3 linked regions of the Leptothrix cholodnii SP-6 genome follow. The protein of the gene in region 2 interacts with the protein of the main gene of each other region in a pairwise test. Links are inferred from orthologs where the notes say so. Each region holds a gene or a part of one and is shown on either strand. Other genes may lie near its edges. The genes, in order: cysM, accC and ribD.

What was found.
Region 1: the proteins of accC (region 2) and cysM interact in binary tests that used the Escherichia coli proteins (3 or more experiments, as listed by UniProt). The link is inferred for Leptothrix cholodnii SP-6 from one-to-one orthologs.
Region 3: the proteins of accC (region 2) and ribD interact in binary tests that used the Escherichia coli proteins (3 or more experiments, as listed by UniProt). The link is inferred for Leptothrix cholodnii SP-6 from one-to-one orthologs.

The regions. Positions count from the first base shown.
Region 1 is NC_010524.1:717,488-720,638, reverse strand. Bases 23-3,020 are described here. They hold cysM (cysteine synthase CysM), read left to right. Parts: upstream 23-1,067; coding sequence 1,068-1,973; downstream 1,974-3,020. Other genes in these bases: LCHO_RS03315 (ammonium transporter), read left to right, coding at 2,374-3,020; LCHO_RS03330 (rhomboid family intramembrane serine protease), read right to left, coding at 185-787; LCHO_RS03335 (S1C family serine protease), read right to left, coding at 23-109. Outside these bases: more of LCHO_RS03335, read right to left, coding at 1-22; more of LCHO_RS03315, read left to right, coding at 3,021-3,151. UniProt on the Escherichia coli protein: Two cysteine synthase enzymes are found. Both catalyze the same reaction. Cysteine synthase B can also use thiosulfate in place of sulfide to give cysteine thiosulfonate as a product.
Region 2 is NC_010524.1:4,471,656-4,474,626, reverse strand. Bases 77-2,894 are described here. They hold accC (acetyl-CoA carboxylase biotin carboxylase subunit), read right to left. Parts: upstream 2,255-2,894; coding sequence 899-2,254; downstream 77-898. Other genes in these bases: accB (acetyl-CoA carboxylase biotin carboxyl carrier protein), read right to left, coding at 2,265-2,720; prmA (50S ribosomal protein L11 methyltransferase), read right to left, coding at 77-875. Outside these bases: more of prmA, read right to left, coding at 1-76. UniProt on the Escherichia coli protein: This protein is a component of the acetyl coenzyme A carboxylase complex; first, biotin carboxylase catalyzes the carboxylation of the carrier protein and then the transcarboxylase transfers the carboxyl group to form malonyl-CoA.
Region 3 is NC_010524.1:3,235,700-3,238,778, reverse strand. What follows is about bases 34-2,959. They hold ribD (bifunctional diaminohydroxyphosphoribosylaminopyrimidine deaminase/5-amino-6-(5-phosphoribosylamino)uracil reductase RibD), read right to left. Parts: upstream 2,159-2,959; coding sequence 908-2,158; downstream 34-907. Other genes in these bases: LCHO_RS14680 (type IV pilus modification PilV family protein), read right to left, coding at 2,232-2,959; ribBA (bifunctional 3,4-dihydroxy-2-butanone-4-phosphate synthase/GTP cyclohydrolase II), read right to left, coding at 34-860. Outside these bases: more of ribBA, read right to left, coding at 1-33; more of LCHO_RS14680, read right to left, coding at 2,960-3,079. UniProt on the Escherichia coli protein: Converts 2,5-diamino-6-(ribosylamino)-4(3h)-pyrimidinone 5'-phosphate into 5-amino-6-(ribosylamino)-2,4(1h,3h)-pyrimidinedione 5'-phosphate.

The sequences.
Region 1 (3,151 bases), 3.8 Mb from region 2 along the record:
ACAGCACCACCACGGCCAGCCATGGCCAGACGACAGGCCACGACCATTGCCACTGATGCAGCACACGCAAGAACCGCAACATCGGCCCGAAGGAGAAGTACAGCCTCATGGCACATCCCTGCGAAGGTCTGAAGGCCCAGCATGGACTTCTCGTCAACCCCCTGCAGGCGAGGGGGTATTCGGGTCAGCGCCGGCGGCGCGAGGGGAACGGCGCCTGACCGCGCCAGTAGCGGATCATCAGCCAGCCGCCGAGCATGCCGCCGAGGTGGGCGAAGTGGGCGACACCCCCGGTCGGGCTGAAGATGCCCGACAGCAGCGCGATGCCGCCGAACACCACGACGAAGATCTTCGCCTTCATCGGGATCGGCGGGAACAGCGGCATGATGATGCGCTCGGGAAACATCATCCCGAAGGCCAGCAGCAGGCCGTACAGCGCACCCGAAGCACCGACGGTCGGCCCCATCGGAATGCCGAGCAGCGACACCAGCATCTGCGCCACCGCACCGGCCACGGCACTGGCGAGCAGGAAATGCCAGTAGCGCTTGCGGCCCCAGATCATCTCGATCTCGGAGCCGAACATCCACAGGCCGAACATGTTGAAGAACAGGTGCAGCGGGTCGCCATGCAGGAAGGCATGGGTCAGCGGCTGCCAGGGCATGAACAGCCCGCTGCCGAGCGGCCACAACGCGAACAGGCCCTCCAGCCACGACCCGAACAGCAGCTGGACACAGAACATCGCTGTGCAGATCAGCATCAGCGCCTTGGTGACGGGAGGAAGCTGGGGCATGTGGGGGAGCAGAAGATCGTCGTGAGCAACGCGCGGCACCCGCGGTGGATGCAGAAGGCGGTGCCTGGACTTTGGTGCCGGAGGCCGGACTCGAACCGGCACGCCTTGCGGCGGGGGATTTTGAGTCCCCTGCGTCTACCGATTTCGCCACTCCGGCAGGATGGGCGCTGTCTGGCAGCGGCGGCGATTATGGCATGCACCGTGAGGAAGCCATTGCCGAGCGCCCTGCGGCGCGGCGCGCGTGCCCAGGCTTGCTGCGACAATTCCTGCAGGAGGTGTCATGAGCGAGTATCAGACCATCGAAGACGTCATTGGCCACACGCCACTGGTGCGACTGCAACGCCTGCCCGGCGCCGACATGGCCGCACGCGGCAACGTCATCCTGGGCAAGCTCGAGGGCAACAACCCGGCCGGTTCCGTGAAGGACCGGCCCGCCATCAGCATGATCCGGCGCGCCGAGGAGCGCGGCGACATCAAGCCCGGCGACACGCTGATCGAGGCCACCTCGGGCAACACCGGCATCGCGCTGGCGATGGCCGCGGCCATCAAGGGCTACCGGATGGTGCTGATCATGCCGGAGGACCTGTCGATCGAACGCGCCCAGACCATGAAGGCCTTCGGCGCCGAACTGATCCTCACGCCCAAGGCCGGCGGCATGGAATACGCGCGCGACCTGTCCGAGCAGATGCAGCGCGAGGGCAAGGGCGTGGTGCTCGACCAGTTCGCCAACGCCGACAACCCGCGCATCCACTACGAGACCACCGGTCCCGAGATCTGGGACGACACCGCCGGCCGGATCACCCACTTCGTCAGCGCGATGGGCACCACCGGCACCATCACCGGCGTGTCGCGCTTCCTGAAGGAAAAGAACCGGGCGATCCGCATCGTCGGCGCACAACCGGCCGAAGGCTCGCGCATTCCCGGCATCCGCAAGTGGCCCGAGGCCTATCTGCCCAAGATCTACGACCCCAGCGGCGTCGACGATCTGGTGCTGGTCAGCCAGGCCGACGCCGAAGACATGGCGCGCCGCATGGCGCGCGAAGAAGGCCTGTTCGCCGGCATCTCGGCCGCCGGCGCCTGCTGGGTCGCGCTGCAGATCGCCCGCACGGTCGAGAACGCCACCATCGTGTTCGTCGTCTGCGACCGCGGCGATCGCTACCTCTCCACGGGCGTGTTTCCCGCCTGAAGACCCGGGGCCGGGTGGGTCACCGCCTGAGCCACCGGAAGCGGTTCACCGCATTGGGTGAACCATATTGGTGCAATCAAACGCACCAATAGAGGATTACCCACAGTCTGGTCGAACGCGGCTCCTCGCCGGCCAGCGTGCGCTGCGAGGTCAAAGCCGCGACATCGGGCTCACGACCCGGCGCGACCGCGACGCCAGGCGCCGATCGGCAGATCCGTGTTTTGTTGACGTGCCCCTGTCAGCCACACCCCCGCTCCAGGGGGTCCGGCAACAGCGGCCGGATTGACGCTGCGCGGCGCTCCCCCTACCTTCATCAGACCTTGGTACCGGCCAGTGTTGTGCCTAGACGCACATCGAAAAATATCGACGGCCGGCCCTCAACTGCTCTGATGGACTTTCGATGAACGAACTGATCAACCTCGCCTGGGTCGGGATATGCACCGCTTTGGTGTTTTTCATGCAGGCTGGATTTGCCTTGGTCGAAGGTGGCCTGGCGCGCGCCAAGAACTCGGTCAACGTGATCATGAAGATCTACCTCGGCACCTGCTTCATCGGTGTCGGGTTCTGGCTGGTGGGCTACGGCGTGGCGTTCGGTCCGAGCGTGGGCGGCCTGTTCGGCGGCGCGGGTTACGCGCCGATGGAACTGCCGGCCACCCAGGCCATGAGCCTGCTCTACCAGATGATGTTCGCCACCACCGCCGTGACGATCGTCTCGGGCGCGGTGGCCGAGCGCATGCGCTACGGCGCCTACCTGTTCTTTGCCGTCCTGATGTCGCTGCTGATCTATCCGGTCTACGCGCACTGGTCCTGGAACGCCGACGGCTGGCTCAAGCAACTGGGCTTCGTCGACTTCGCCGGTGACGGCGCGGTGCACTCGATCGGCGCCTGGTGCGCGCTGGCCGGCGTGATGGTGCTCGGGCCGCGCCTGGGTCGCTTCAGCAAGAAGGGCGAGGTGCGCGAGATCCCCGGCCACAACCTGCCGATGGTCGCGCTCGGCGGCTTCGTGCTGTGGCTGGGCTGGTTCGGCTTCAACGGCGGCAGCATCAGCGGCCTGGAGAGCGCCAACCTCGGCACGGTCCTGCTCAACACCTACCTCGGCGCCTGCGCCGGCGGCATCGGCGCGCTGGCGTTCATGAAGCTCACCGGCCGCCCGGTGCTGATGAGCGCCTCGGTCAACG
Region 2 (2,971 bases):
CCGTCTTCGCGGTCGCCGACCTCGAGGGCGATCCACGGCGCGTAGGCCTCGGTCAGCTCGTCGATCTGGCGCTCCAGGATGCCGGCCAGCACCAGCGATCCGCCCGCCTCGACATGGCCGCACAACAGCGGCGCCAGCAGCTTCAACGGCGCCGACAGGATGTTGGCCAGCACGACCGGATAGCTGCCGTTGGCCTGATCGGGCAGGCCGGCGTGCAGCGTCACGCCGTTGGCCTGGGCGTTGGCCAGGGTCGACTCGACCGCGGCGGTGTCGATGTCGACCGCATCGATGCCCGTCGCGCCATGCAGCGCCGCGCCGATGGCGAGGATGCCCGAGCCGCAGCCGTAGTCGAGCACGCGCGGCCACGGCGTCGCCACATCGGCATGGCCGGCGATCCAGCGCAGGCACATGCGGGTGGTCGGATGGGTACCGGTGCCGAAGGCCAGGCCGGGATCGAGCCGCATCACGCGCCGGGCCTGCGCCGGCGGTTCGTGCCACGAGGGCACGATCCAGAAGGTGTCGGTGATGCGCACCGGATCGAACTGCGACTGCGTCAGCCGCACCCAGTCCTGCTCGGCCACCGGCGCGAGCCCCTGCACGTGCAGGTCGCTCCAGCCTTCTTCGGCCAGCAGCACGGTGGCCGCCTCGGTGGCCAGGGTCTCGTTCTCGAACAGGGCCTTCAGCACCGAATGCCGCCAGCCGCGGATCTGCTCGCCGAAGGTGGCGGGCATGCCGGGCTCGCCGAAGATCGGCGCCTCGTCGGGCGTGTCGGCATCGGCGTCTTCCACCGTCACCGCCAGCGCGTCGAGTTCCATCAGCGCATCGGAAATGCGCTCCACTTCGCCGGCCGGGGCCAGCAGCATCAGTTCAACCATCGGGTCCGTTCCTTGACTGCGGATCAGCGCGCCTTGTTGCGCCGTTCCATCCAGCCTTCCAGGTAGTGGATGCTGGTGCCGCCTTCGATGAAAGCGGCGTCGGCCATCAGTTCACGGTGCAGCGGGATGTTGGTCGAGATGCCTTCGACCAGCGTTTCGCTCAGCGCGCTGCGCATGCGCGCCAGCGCCTGGTCGCGCGTGTCGGCGTGCACGATCACCTTGCCGATCATCGAGTCGTAGTTCGGCGGCACGAAGTAGTTGGTGTACGCATGCGAGTCGACGCGCACGCCCGGGCCACCCGGCGGGTGCCACATCGAGATGCGGCCCGGTGAGGGCATGAAGGTGTACGGATCCTCGGCGTTGATGCGGCACTCGATCGAGTGGCCACGCACCGGCACCTGCTTCTGCGTGAACGACAGCTTCTCGCCCGCAGCGATGCGGATCTGCTGCTGCACGATGTCGATGCCGGTCACCAGCTCGGTCACCGGGTGCTCGACCTGCACGCGCGTGTTCATCTCGATGAAGTAGAACTCGCCGTTCTCGAACAGGAACTCGAAGGTGCCCGCGCCGCGATAGCCGATCTTCTTGCAGGCCGCCGCACAGCGTTCGCCGACCTTCTCGATCACCTTGCGCGGGATGCCCGGAGCCGGCGCTTCCTCGATGATCTTCTGGTGACGGCGCTGCATCGAGCAGTCGCGCTCGCCCAGCCAGACCGCGTTGCCGTGCGTGTCGGCCAGCACCTGGATCTCGATGTGGCGCGGGTTCTCGAGGAACTTCTCGAGGTAGACCGCCGGATTGCCGAACGCCGCACCGGCTTCGGCGCGGGTGGTCTGCACCGCCGTCAGCAGCGCGGCTTCGGTGTGCACCACGCGCATGCCGCGCCCGCCGCCGCCGCCCGACGCCTTGATGATCACCGGGTAGCCCACTTCGCGGGCGATGCGGATCACTTCCTTGCTGTCTTCGGGCAGGGCGCCGGGCACGCCCGGCACGGTGGGCACGCCGGCCTTGACCATCGCGTCCTTGGCCGACACCTTGTCGCCCATCAGGCGGATCGACTCGGGCGTCGGGCCGATGAAGGCGAAGCCGCTTTTCTCGACCCGCTCGGCGAAGTTGGCGTTCTCCGACAGGAAGCCGTAACCCGGGTGGATCGCCTCGGCGTCGGTCACCTCGGCGGCGGCGATGATGCCCGGCATGTTGAGGTAGCTGAGCGTCGACGCGGCCGGCCCGATGCAGACCGATTCGTCGGCCAGCTTGACGTACTTGGCGTCGCGGTCGGCCTCCGAATAGACCACCACCGCGCGGATGCCCATCTCGCGGCAGGCGCGCTGGATGCGAAGGGCGATCTCGCCTCGGTTGGCGATGAGTATTTTCTTGAACATCAAGAAGACCTCATTCGATGATGAACAGCGGCTGGCCGTACTCGACCGCCTGGCCGTTCTCGACCAGCACCTTGCTGATCGTGCCGGCCTTGTCGCTGTCGATCTCGTTCATGATCTTCATGGCTTCGATGATGCAGACCGCCTGGCCTTCCTTGACCTGCTGGCCGACATCCACCAGCGGCTTGGCGCCGGGGTTGGAGGCGCGGTAGAAGGTGCCCACCATCGGCGACTTCACGACATGGCCGGTGAAGGCTGGCGCTTCGGCCACGGCTGCGACCACCGGGGCCGCGGCCACGGCCGCCACCGGAGCGGCCACGGGCGCTGCGGCATAGACCGGCGCTGCCACGGCGGCCACCGGTGCGGTCTTGACGATCCGGACCTTGCCGTCGGCTTCAGTGATCTCCAGCTCGGAAATGTTCGATTCCGAAACCAGGTCGATCAGGGTCTTGAGCTTGCGAAGGTCCATGCGGGGAGCTCCATGGTTCTTTGTGGTGGGGGAGTCAGCGACCGTTTCGGCCGATACCTTGGGTGCCTTGCTCATGAGCAGGCCGACCCGTCAATGCACCGCCGGGCGGTGTCGGTCATGGCCGACACCGCTGGGCGCAGCGTGGACACCCCAGCCCCGACCTCGGTGCAGGTCGTCGGCGCAGCTGACTGACCGGGCCGTGCCGGGCGGTGCCGCGCTTCGCGACCGCGGTCAAGGAAAGCGATGATGTG
Region 3 (3,079 bases), 1.2 Mb from region 2 along the record:
ACGCCGCGGCCGGTGGCCTGCAGCGTGGTCAGCGCCTGCGGCAGCGACCACGAATGGCGCGAGGTGCTGGCGTCGAGCAGGTCGAGCACCGACAGCGGCTCGTGCACGCGCACCAGCACTTCGTCCTCGGGCTGCCAGTCGCCCAGGCTCAGCGCCAGGTGGATCTGGCCGGTGCGGTCGCGGAAGGTGCGGCAGTCGAAGCCGCCCCACGGCGTGGCGAGCTGCTGGCGCGAGAGCTGCTCGACCAGCGATTCGTTGCGGCTGCGGTAGGTGATGAGGTCGGCGATGGTGCCGATCTTCAGGCCGTGCTGCTGGGCGAACACTTCCAGCTCGGGCAGGCGCGCCATCGTGCCGTCGTCGTTCATGATCTCGCAGATCACCGACGAGGCCGACAGGCCGGCCATGCGGGCGAGGTCGCAGCCGGCTTCGGTATGGCCGGCGCGCATCAGCACGCCGCCATCCTGCGCCTGCAGCGGGAAGATGTGGCCGGGCTGGACCAGATCGGCGGCCGTGGTGTCGCGGGCCACCGCCACTTCGACGGTGCGCGAGCGATCGGCGGCCGAGATGCCGGTGGTCACGCCGGTGCGGGCTTCGATCGAGACCGTGAACGCAGTGCTGTGCTTGGTGCCGTTGCGCGGCGTCATCGGCGGCAGTTGCAGGTGATCGCAGCGCTCGCGCGTCATCGTCAGGCAGATCAGCCCACGGCCGTGCTTGGCCATGAAGTTGATCGCTTCCGGTGTGACCATCTCGGCCGCAAGGACCAGGTCGCCTTCGTTTTCGCGGTCTTCCTCGTCGACGAGGATGACCATGCGTCCGGCGGCCAGTTCGGCCACCAGCTCGGGAATTGGAGATATTGCCATCCGTGAATTGTAGGCGGCTGGTGCCCGGGCCCGCTGCAATCGCGGCTTCAGGGCGTGCCGGGCAGCCAGCCGGCGAGCCGGCCGCGCGGGCGCGCCAGCAGACGCAGGTCGCCTCCGACGGACTGGACGTCGCCCCATTCGAGCTCGATCGCCTGGTCCAGGCTTTCGAGCGGGCCCCAGCTCCACATCTCGCGGCCCAGGCCGAGCAGCTTGGGTGCGAGGTAGACCAGGAATTCATCGACCAGGCCCTCGCGCAGCAGCGAGCCGTTGAGCCGATGGCCGGCCTCGACGTGCAGCTCGTTGACGCCGCGCCGCGCCAGGTCGGCCAGCATCGCCGCCAGATCGACCTTGCCGGCCGGTCCGCCCGGCATCGACACGCACTGCACGAGCGGCGGCGCGACGTCGGTGCCGTCCGGGCCGAGCGCGGCGCGGGCGCCGTGCGCCGCCTGCACCTCGGCCAGCCAGGCGGCCTGGGCGGTCTCGTCGGCGCTGGTGTAGACCAGCACCTCGCCGGGCGGCGCGAGCAGCCGGGCCGTGACCGGCGTGCGCAGCGGCGCATCGACCACCACCCGCATCGGCTGGCGCGGCGTGGGCACGTGGCGCACGTCGAGGCGCGGGTCGTCGTCGAGCACGGTGCCGATGCCCGTCAGCACGGCGCTGGCGCGGCGCCGCCAGGCGTGGCCGTCGGCGCGTGCGGCCGCGCCGGTGATCCACTGGCTCTGGCCGTTCATCAGCGCGGTGCGGCCGTCCAGGCTGGCCGCCACCTTCATGCGCACCCACGGCCGCTGGCGCAGCACGCGCGAGAAGAAACCGATGTTGATGGCGGTGGCGGCCTCGGCCATCAGGCCCTGTTCGACCTGGATGCCGGCCGCCGCCAGCCGCGCCAGGCCCTGGCCGGCGACCAGCGGAAACGGATCGGTGATCGCCGCGACCACGCGCTTCAGGCCGGCTTCGATCAGCGCGTCGGCGCAGGGCGGCGTGCGGCCGTGGTGCGCGCACGGTTCGAGCGTCACGTAGGCGGTGGCGCCGATCAGCGAGTGGCCGGCGGCGCGCGCCGTGCGCATCGCCATCACCTCGGCATGCGGGCCGCCGGCCTGCTGGGTGTGGCCGCTGCCGAGCAGCCGGCCCTGGGCGTCGACGATCACGCAGCCGACGCGCGGATTGGGTTCGGTCAGCCCGAAACCCTGCTCGGCCAGTGCGAGGGCCTGGGCCATCGCCTGCTGATCCTGCGGGCTGAACGGGGCGGGCGAGGGGGCCGGTGCGTCGGCGTGGGGGTGGTTCTCGGGCATGGCGGGCATTGTCGGCGTGATCGCGGTCGGCCAGCGCGGCGCGGTGTCGTGTCGCAGATTGCCGATCTTGCCGATGTCGTCGTCAGGGCTGGTGCGCCACGCTGCTGTCGTCCAGCCAGTTGCCGCCTTGCCCCGCAAACGAGACGCCGCTGTCGGTCGGGCAGCCGGCCGCGGCGCGCAGGATCAGGAAGTTCTGGTCGCCCAGCGGTTCGCCGACCGCGGCGTGGCTGGCCGGGTGTTCGGCGTTGTCGATGCGGCCGTTGCGGTTGTGGTCGGCGCTGTAGCGGCAGACGCGGTAGCCGGTGACACCGCTGCTGGCCAGCGTCCAGCCGATCGGCACGATGTCGAGCCGGCCCGACCAGCGCGGCGGCAGGCCGGCGCCCTGGATCACGCAGTGATAGATCACGCCGAGCTGGGCCGGCGCGCCGCCGATCGAGTCGGGCGCGTCGTCGGCGCATTCCCAACCGGGGTCGGGGTGGCCGGTGCTGGTCAGCTGCAGGCGCAGGTCGAGCGGCAGGGCGGGGCTCAGCGGGTTCTGGGCGTCGCCGGCGCCGGGGCTGTCGGTGTCGAGCGCAAAGCGCACGTGGCCGCCGATCAGCAGGCCGGCGATGGCGCGGCAGGCGCCCAGGCTGTTGGCGTCGAGCTGTGCGCTCGACAGGCCGGCGGTGCTGTCGCAGCGTGCCACCACGCTGCCGGTCTGATCGTCGAAGACCCAGGCCAGCAGGTCTTGCGCCCGTGGCTTGAAGACGCTGCGTCCGCCGCCCAGCGACTTGGCGCGGGCCGGGATCAGCGCGTGGCGCGGGCTGGCCCCGCGGCCCACGCTGCCCGCGGTGGCCCCTGCGCCGCGGTCGAGTGTCAGCGCGGCCGCGAGCGTCGGGTCCTGCCCGACCAGCAGGGTGTCGAGCTGCAGTTGCTGCTGCTGGCCGTCGC